Regions from separate parts of the Margalitia sp. FSL K6-0131 genome, predicted to be linked through region 1. Evidence: predicted binding sites of a transcription regulator. Region 1 holds the regulator's gene; the other holds the start of a gene.
The links. Region 1 encodes LexA, which represses DNA repair genes until DNA is damaged. Its sites were predicted from a motif close to CGAACATATGTTCG; they were not measured.
Positions count from the first base shown of each region.

Region 2: a site for LexA is predicted at 2,424-2,437, ahead of NSQ59_RS27440 (YolD-like family protein). Genes of this name have one in related genera too.

Region 1 is NZ_JBBOZS010000001.1:3,281,366-3,285,584, reverse strand. Features, by position in the region: gene NSQ59_RS16125 (GNAT family N-acetyltransferase) at 1-471, shown strand, start outside; partial or broken gene NSQ59_RS27970 (YjcZ family sporulation protein) at 665-733, shown strand; gene NSQ59_RS16120 (hypothetical protein) at 1,005-1,169, shown strand; gene NSQ59_RS16115 (hypothetical protein) at 1,390-1,629, shown strand; gene lexA (transcriptional repressor LexA) at 1,695-2,318, opposite strand; gene yneA (cell division suppressor protein YneA) at 2,484-2,807, shown strand; gene NSQ59_RS16100 (YneB family resolvase-like protein) at 2,817-3,458, shown strand; gene NSQ59_RS16095 (DUF896 domain-containing protein) at 3,570-3,800, shown strand; gene tkt (transketolase) at 3,959-4,219, shown strand, end outside.
Region 2 is NZ_JBBOZS010000002.1:59,524-63,742, reverse strand. Features, by position in the region: gene NSQ59_RS27460 (hypothetical protein) at 1-120, opposite strand, end outside; gene NSQ59_RS27455 (hypothetical protein) at 122-391, opposite strand; gene NSQ59_RS27450 (JAB domain-containing protein) at 453-908, opposite strand; gene NSQ59_RS27445 (hypothetical protein) at 1,456-1,857, opposite strand; gene NSQ59_RS27440 (YolD-like family protein) at 2,581-2,925, shown strand; gene NSQ59_RS27435 (ATP-dependent DNA ligase) at 2,954-3,817, opposite strand; gene hfq (RNA chaperone Hfq) at 3,982-4,209, opposite strand; gene NSQ59_RS27425 (EAL domain-containing protein) at 4,206-4,219, opposite strand, start outside.

The DNA.
Region 1 (4,219 bases):
TACGACAATGACAAAGTATTCAAATATTGCGGAATGATTCCCAGACATAACTTACAAACGGTAAGTAAGATGATTGGTCATTTTGATAAGGATTACGATAAAAAAAGAAGAGTCAAGTGGGGTATCTTTCAGAAGAATCAAAGTAATAAATTGGTTGGAATTTTGGAATCTATGGACTTTAACCAAAAAGTGAACGTGGTAACTATTGGTTATTATTTGGCAGAAGATTATTGGGGTAAGGGCATTGCAACCGAATCCGTTCATACGTTAGTAAAATTTTTATTTGAAGAAGTTAATATTAACAGAATTCAAGCAGAGGTGATGCCTGCAAACGAGATCTCAAAGAAAGTCCTCTTGAAAAACGGATTTATGAAAGAAGGATTGTTAAGACAAGCTTCTTTATGGTCAGACAAAGGAGTTGTTGATTTAGAAATATACAGCATACTTAAAGAGGAATACACGAATAATTAAATTTTTTAACCCATCCTCACTTGGAAGGGCTTATAACTCCAAAATTTAAACGACTTTATTGTTACTTGTTTAAAGTGTTATTCGATAATTAATCTAAAAATTAAAAAACTTTATTCTTCCCCGTCCATTAAAATGGACGGGGAATACGCATTTGGCGGTTTAAAAATAAACAACTTTATTGTAATTCAACAGAAGTTCCTTCGTATTAATTGTAGTATTGTTCATATTATTAAATATTGTTCTTTTTTCTAGGACTTACTAAATCGTCGAAAAATTTCTTAATGGGAAAAATGTAAGGTTCTATCCTTAAATTGTTTGAGATAAAAACTTGTTCTTGTACGCAATTTTCTTCTTGGGAAAGAATACATTAATTAAGCATGTAAGAATAGATGCCCCCCTTGATACCACTGGTGTTTAGAGGGGTTCAATTAGGTTCGAATATTACAGCAATAATAAACTCCTAATTTTTCTATTATGATAAGTGCATGATTTTGTATTTACAGCAAATACTAAAAGAAAAGGAGTGAAAGTATATGAAATGGAATGATGATGCGGCTCCTAATAATAATATTCCATCGGAAGTATTGAAGTCCTCCAAGTTTATTTCTAACGAACAAAAAGAACATGAGTTTTCCGAAGAGTTATCAGATGGCGGCGAGAGAGATGAGGCCATCAAACAACAATTAAAAAACAATTGAGTTACATAGCGCCTTGTATTTGGCGCTTTTTTTTTATCATTGGATTATATATAAGTTGGCGGCCAAACTCCCATAATCTTATTTGAAGATTAATGTTTATTATTTTGGTTGAATGTACAAGCTTAAAGTCAAAATAATAATAAAATATTTTAAGAGAAATCATCAAGGTATAGGGGACGAGCATAAGATAATATTATGAGAAAACCGGAGGTGGTATAAAGTGTTTGAGATCTATGATGTTGCCATTATTCCGTTAATTCTTGGGGTGGTGGAGTTATTTAAGAGAGCAGGATTGCCAAAAAAATATTCGCCATTCTTAGCTGTAATCCTAGGACTGTTATTTGGAATATTTTATTTAGGAACTAGTATAAAACAAGGAATAATTGTTGGTTTAATGCTAGGTTTATCCGCAAGCGGATTATATAGTGGAACCAAAAATATGGCGAAAAGTGATAAATAAGTCTACTAAAATATTATTTAACCCAAAAGGCAAGAAATGTATTTCTAACCTTTTGGGTTTTTCTTTTAATGAATTACTTGTCGATATAGTCCGATTACTTTTCCTAAAATAATTACATTTGGTAAAATAATCGGTTCCATTGTTGAATTTTCAGGCTGCAAACGAATATAATCTTTTTCTTTAAAAAATCTTTTAACCGTTGCTTCGTCCTCTTCTGTCATTGCCACCACTATATCACCGTTGTTTGCAGTCTGCTGTTGGCGAACTATAACATAATCTCCATCTAATATGCCTGCCTCAATCATACTTTCCCCAACTATCTCCAACATAAATACATTCTCATCGCCAGGTGCTAAATGTTCAGGCAAAGGGAAATATTCTTCAACGTTTTCTATAGCTGTTATTGGCATTCCGGCCGTAACTTTTCCTACTAAAGGTACATTTACTACTATTTGCTGAGGGATTGAATCATTCATTAAATCTAGAACTTCTATCGCTCTTGGTTTGGTTGGGTCTCTACGAATTAATCCTTTGCTTTCAAGTCTGGAAAGATGGCCGTGTACAGTTGAACTGGAGGCTAAGCCGACGGCTTCTCCGATTTCGCGAACAGATGGTGGATAGCCTTTTAGCTTTACTTCTTGCTTGATAAAATCCAATATATCTTGTTGCCTTTTAGAAAGTTTTGTCATATTTAACACCTCAACAATCGAAAATTCGACTTTTTATTAATTCCATTATAGCATTACATTTCCAGATATACAAACATAAGTTCGAAAAAAATATTGACACCAAACTAATGTTCTTATTATAATAAAATCAATAAAGCGAACATATATTCGAAAGAGGGATGTAAAATGTCATTGTTATGGAAAAAATATTCATATGCTATTATTCTAGTTATCCTTTCATTTATCCTCGGAATCACCATGATATTTCAATTAGATGATCATTCCGACAACTATACGCATATTACTGTTTCAGATGGCCAGTCATTGTGGTCGATAGCAAATACATATAAAATGGAAAATGGTATGACTAAGTCAGACTTTATTAAATGGGTACAAAATGAAAATCATTTAGTTTCTACAAATATAAAGTCAGGACAGACCATTATAATTCCAATTAAAACCAAAAGCAAAGAATACAACATACAACAATTAGCATCAGATGCAAAGTAGGTAATATGAATGAATACAGTTATTTATTGTCGAGTCAGTACAACAAAACAAACACAAGAAACATCCTTAGCACGTCAGGAAGAAGAATTGCTTTCAGCTGCAAAAGCATGGAATCTTACCGTTGTTAATGTTATCCATGATCAAGCTAGCGGCTATGAATTAGATCGGCCAGGTGTGCTTGAGATGTTAGACAACATTAAAACAAATAAAATTGAATCCGTTATTATTCAAGATGAAACAAGACTTGGAAGGGGTAATGCAAAGATTGCATTGCTTCATTGCTTAAATAAAGAAAATGTAAAAGTATTTAGTTTAGACCATAATGGTGAGTTAGAGCTTTCTGAGTCGGATTCTATGGTTCTGAGTATCGTCAGTATGGTAGAGGAGTACCAACGTAAATTACATAATTTAAAAATAAAACGTGGGATGAGAAGAGCAGTGGCAAAAGGGTATCATCCCGAAAAAAATTTGCATGGTAATGGAAATGCATTAGGAAGAGAACGGAAGGATGTCCCTATTGAGGAGATTGTCCGATTAAGGAATAATGGCCTTACGTTTGCAGAAATAGCCGCCACAATGCGAGGTTTTGGCTATAATGTATCAAAAGCCACTGTGCATAGAAGATTTCAAGATTATACGCAAACATTATAATCGTAGCATAACAAACGTTTTAAAGCTCTTTTCTTGAAAAAGGGCTTTTTTTTTAGTAACATTACTTTGATTAAAGGCAGGATATTTATCCTTCTGTAAAGGAGTAACTTTATGCTATCAAAAGAGAAAATAGCGAGAATAAATGAACTTGCAAAAAAATCGAAGGAGCAAGGTTTGAGCAAGGAGGAAGCGAAAGAACAATCAAAATTACGAAGAGAATATCTAGATTCTTTTCGTTCATCTATGAAAAATACAATAGAGAAGGTCAGGGTGTTTGACCCGAATGGTGACGAAGTAACACCTAAAAAAGTTCGTGATCTTCAAAATAAAAAACTCCATTAAATGCTAGGTCTAATAAATTTATTGCTTCAAATACTAGTTCCATCTGGGATTTAATAATTATTTATGAAAAATAGATGATAATTTATTGAGTTAATGTACTAAACATAAGATAATAATACAGTGATAATATATTTTATTTAGGAAAGGATGCATGAAATTTGTTTGATAATACAGATCAATTAGCCGTTACGACTATTAGAACACTATCCATCGATGCAATTGAAAAGGCAAATTCGGGTCACCCTGGTTTACCTATGGGGGCAGCTCCAATGGCGTATACTTTATGGACTCGTTTTATGAATCATAACCCAAAGAATCCAAAATGGTTTAATCGTGATCGCTTTGTTTTATCCGCTGGCCATGGTTCTATGCTTTTATATAGTTTACTTCATCTCTCCGGATATGGCTTGGGCATGGAT
Region 2 (4,219 bases), on a different contig from region 1:
AATGCTTGAAGCAAAGTCATACCACCACAATAACTCTAGTCGCTTTTCTTTGTTGTGAACTTTGCTAAATTCTTTTACCATTTTTTCAATAATTTCTTTTTGTTTATTTGTATATTTCATATTAAACCCTTTCATGAGAGAACACCTTTTTCTTAATGGATAATTCAAAGCGAATTTCAGCTTCTTTATAAAGAAATATAGAATAAGAATCGTTACTTTCGTGAATATCTAAATGTTCATCTATATCAATCTCATATTCATCTAAAAGTTCCTTTAATTCCTCATTTGCAACTTCTTTAGCTTTTGTAAAATCAAAATATATATCAGCAAAACTAGATAATTCGTAACATTCTATTGTTTCCTTTAATCCATATAAAATATATATTTCCATTTAAAGAGAACCTCCGTTTTTTTTTATTAGCCTTCCTCTTTTAAGAGGAAGGCTCGTTTTTTTATAAATAGCCTTTTTCCTTTAGACTTGTATATTCTCCTTTGGCATTCACAATTAGATGGTCTAAAACGTCTATCCCTAGAATCTTCCCTGCTTCATTTAATCGCTGAGTTACCGCTACATCTTCCCTGCTTTCGGTACAGTCTAGGCTAGGGTGGTTATGAGCTACGATAATACTCGTAGAGTTATTTAAAATTGCTGATTTAAATACTTCCCTCGGGTGTACTATGGATGCGTTAATGGAACCAACATGACAACGATGAATGGCATTTATTGTGTTTTTAGTGCTTAGACAAATAACCAAGAAAACTTCTCTATCTTCGTCCCCTATAAAACTTGCGGCAATTTTTGCTCCATCCTCTGGTGATTTGATTTTTTCTAGAACTAAACCTCTGTCACACTCCTTAATCTCTTGCTTGATTCGTACCACTTCGTAAATTTTTTGTGTTTTGTGCATGTTCTATCTCTCCTTTTATCTGTTTACAAAGGGTGTGTATCGTTCCCTCTGTTCACCTGTAACGAAAGCGCCGGAGGAATGGAAGGCAAGGGAGACAAGCAAAAAAGTTTTTCCTTCCACTCTAATTTTTTTCAGTGTGTTTGCCGTGATCCTTGAGATGGGGCAGCATTTTTATTGGCGGCCTTTTGCCAATGAAAATGCTGGAACAGGTCAAAGAATCACGAGCAAACCCGTTCTACTTGGAATCGGAGGGAGCAAAAGATTACCTTAAAAGGTAATCTAATCTTTTGCGACTGACGAGGCCAAAGTAGAACGTGAACGCCCACTATTTAAATAAAAGGAAAAAGTTTTTTGCGCCCTTGCCTGGAATGACGGAGAAGCTACAGTGAAAGGTGGACAGAGGGAACTTCCGGATTATGGGGTTGTCTTGAATGTTTTAAAAATGTTCTTTTAAAATAAAAAAAAAACGGATGCAGTCCGTTTTTTCCATGCCCTTAAAGCCCTTTAAAAATAAAAAGCTTGCGTTTAGCAAGCTCTCCTTATTAAATTAATATCCATATGCCTTTGTTACTGCATCGTCACATTCGTATCCTTCGTTAATAAATTTGATGTACTTTACATATACTTCGCCCTGATTATCCACTTCATTTTGCTCCATGTATTTTTTTATATCTGCAAAAAGTTTTTTTGTATCAAAGTAACAAGATACCTCTTCCATGATATCGAAGTCTTCACTATAGGCAGCGTACACTTCAATTATTCCAGTCTTTTTATCTACGTCCATTCGGAACAATGATTGTTCACAACCAGACTCTTCAATTACAATTTCTTTTCCTTCAAATTCATAGCCTACAAAATCTAATGTTTCATGGTCGATGATAAAGTTTAAGTATTGAAATTCTCCCATATTTTCGATATCCCTGATTTCAATGTCTTTTTCATTTGTCATTTGTTTATCTCCTTTATTTCTAAAATTTCAGGAGGAATCTTTCATTCTACCCTTCCCCCTGTTCACCTGTAACGAAAGCGCCGGAGGAATGGAAGGCAAGGGAGACAAGCAAAAAAGTTTTTCCTTCCACTCTAATTTTTTTCAGTGTGTTTGCCGTGATCCTTGAGATGGGACAGCATTTTTATTGGCCGCCTTTTGCCAATGAAAATGCTGGAACAGGTCAAAGAATCACGAGCAAACCCGTTCTACTTGGAATCGGAAGGAGCAAAAGATTACCCCAAAAGGTAATCTAATCTTTTGCGACTGACGAGGCCAAAGTAGAACGTGAACGCCCACTATTTCAATAAAAGGAAAAAGTTTTTTGCGCCCTTGCCTGGAATGACGGAGAAGCTACAGTGAAAGGTGGACAGGGGGTACCCATGATTACAGTTGATTTTATATGAATTTGTTTTTTAGTTTTTAAAAGGTCTCGAACATAAAAAAGCTTGCGTTTAGCAAGCTTTCCGTAAACTTTTACTTTTTTACATTACCATCACTTGAAAATTGTTAGTTCTATCCTTTAAAATAGAACATATATTCGTATTTTATAGTTGAGATGATAATAACTCGTACACTAACAGCCTATACAGGAGATTCACCGCAGTGTTTGGGCTGTTCGGTTCCGATTCTTTTTTATGAATGCAGCAGCAGACAGGATAGACTACTTTATTTTGGAGGAAAAAAATGGACTTAGATAATTTAAAAGATAGAAAAATGAAAAAATGGAGAGGTTTTTACATGCCTGAACAAGTATCAATGGTAAAACAAATGTGGATTGATGAAAAAAAAATTCAAATGCCCTTGATAGATGATTACCAAGTTCAGGAGTTTGAGGAAAAGATACATTTTGCAAAAGAAAATAAGTTACCGATAGAATTTACCGTTTTCGATAATGGGTTTACCGAAATTATATCCGGTAAAATTCACTCATTTGACGGAATTGAAAAGAAAATTAAACTCATTATGCACGACAACACATTTGAATATATTCTTTTTCCGGAGATTATTAATGTGAAATTAATCGATTAAAAAAAGCTGCACCTGAAAGGGCAGCTTTTTATACAATGAATTTCTCTAAACTAGGGCTCCTCATATGGCCTTTTTTTGATAAACATTGATATTTCACTTTGCATTTTATTATCGGGTCCAGATATATATAGTTTTCATCCTCACCAACGATTAGCTGTTTATAAATTTGCTTCAATGCCTTTCTTTCCATAGGAGGGACAAATTCGACTATTCCCTTATATTCATTATCTTTCATCATTACCCAGCCAAATTTTTTCTTACGAATCGCCTTTAAATTTAAAATTTCATACTGGTAATTTTTAACTTTTAAAAATACGTCTTTTGGTCTGGAATCTACATAATACTTCCTGTGAACATGCTTTGATACTATCCCCTCAAGCCCCAATTCTTTTACTTTTTCAAAAAGGACTTTACCGTCCGGATAAGATGGACAGGTAGAAATATAAGGATCATTCGTAACAATAGATTCTAAGGTATTTAAGCGCTTTTCAAGATTGTAATTTATTTGTGGTACATCATTAAGAAAAAGAATATCAAAGCATGCGAAATGGACTGGTAATTCATCCATTAATTTATTTATTTTTAATGGGTTTGACGTTTGAAATCTAATCATTAGATTGTCAAAGCAAGGCTTTGGCGGATCTTCTTCAGAGTCAAAACAAACAATCTCGCCATCCAAAATACAATTTTCAACTGGCAATTTAATGTTTTTGAGTTCAGGATACTTATAACCTACCTCATTAAAATGCCTGGTGAATATTTTTAAATTCCCTCGATCATAATGTAGTAAAGCTCTATGACCGTCTAATTTTAATTGATGCAGGTACATTTTTCCGGTTGGAATATCTGTAGAAGGTTGTAATAGCATTGGTTTAATTGGTGTATTTAACATATCTAAACCTCCACCCTTCACAATAACAAAATCAACTCCATATTACTATGGAAGATTACTAGCAGTAGAGGATAGAAGTGGAAAGCAAGAACCTTTCAAATGTACATTTCACTGTTGCTTAAACCGAAGAAAAGTGGACCTTAACTATGAAGGTCCACTTTTCTTTAATACTTTAATTCTAGCTTTTGTGTTGGGATTATGGTTGAAATGGTGTGCTTGTATATCATTTGTTGGTTACGACTATTTTCAGGACTAATAAGAATTACAAATGAATCAAATCCGGTAACGGTACCTTTTATTTGATGGCCATTCATCAAAATAACTGTCACATTTATTTTTTTAGATTTTACTTCATTTAATAAAATATCCTGGATAGATATTGCTTTACTCAAATGGATACAC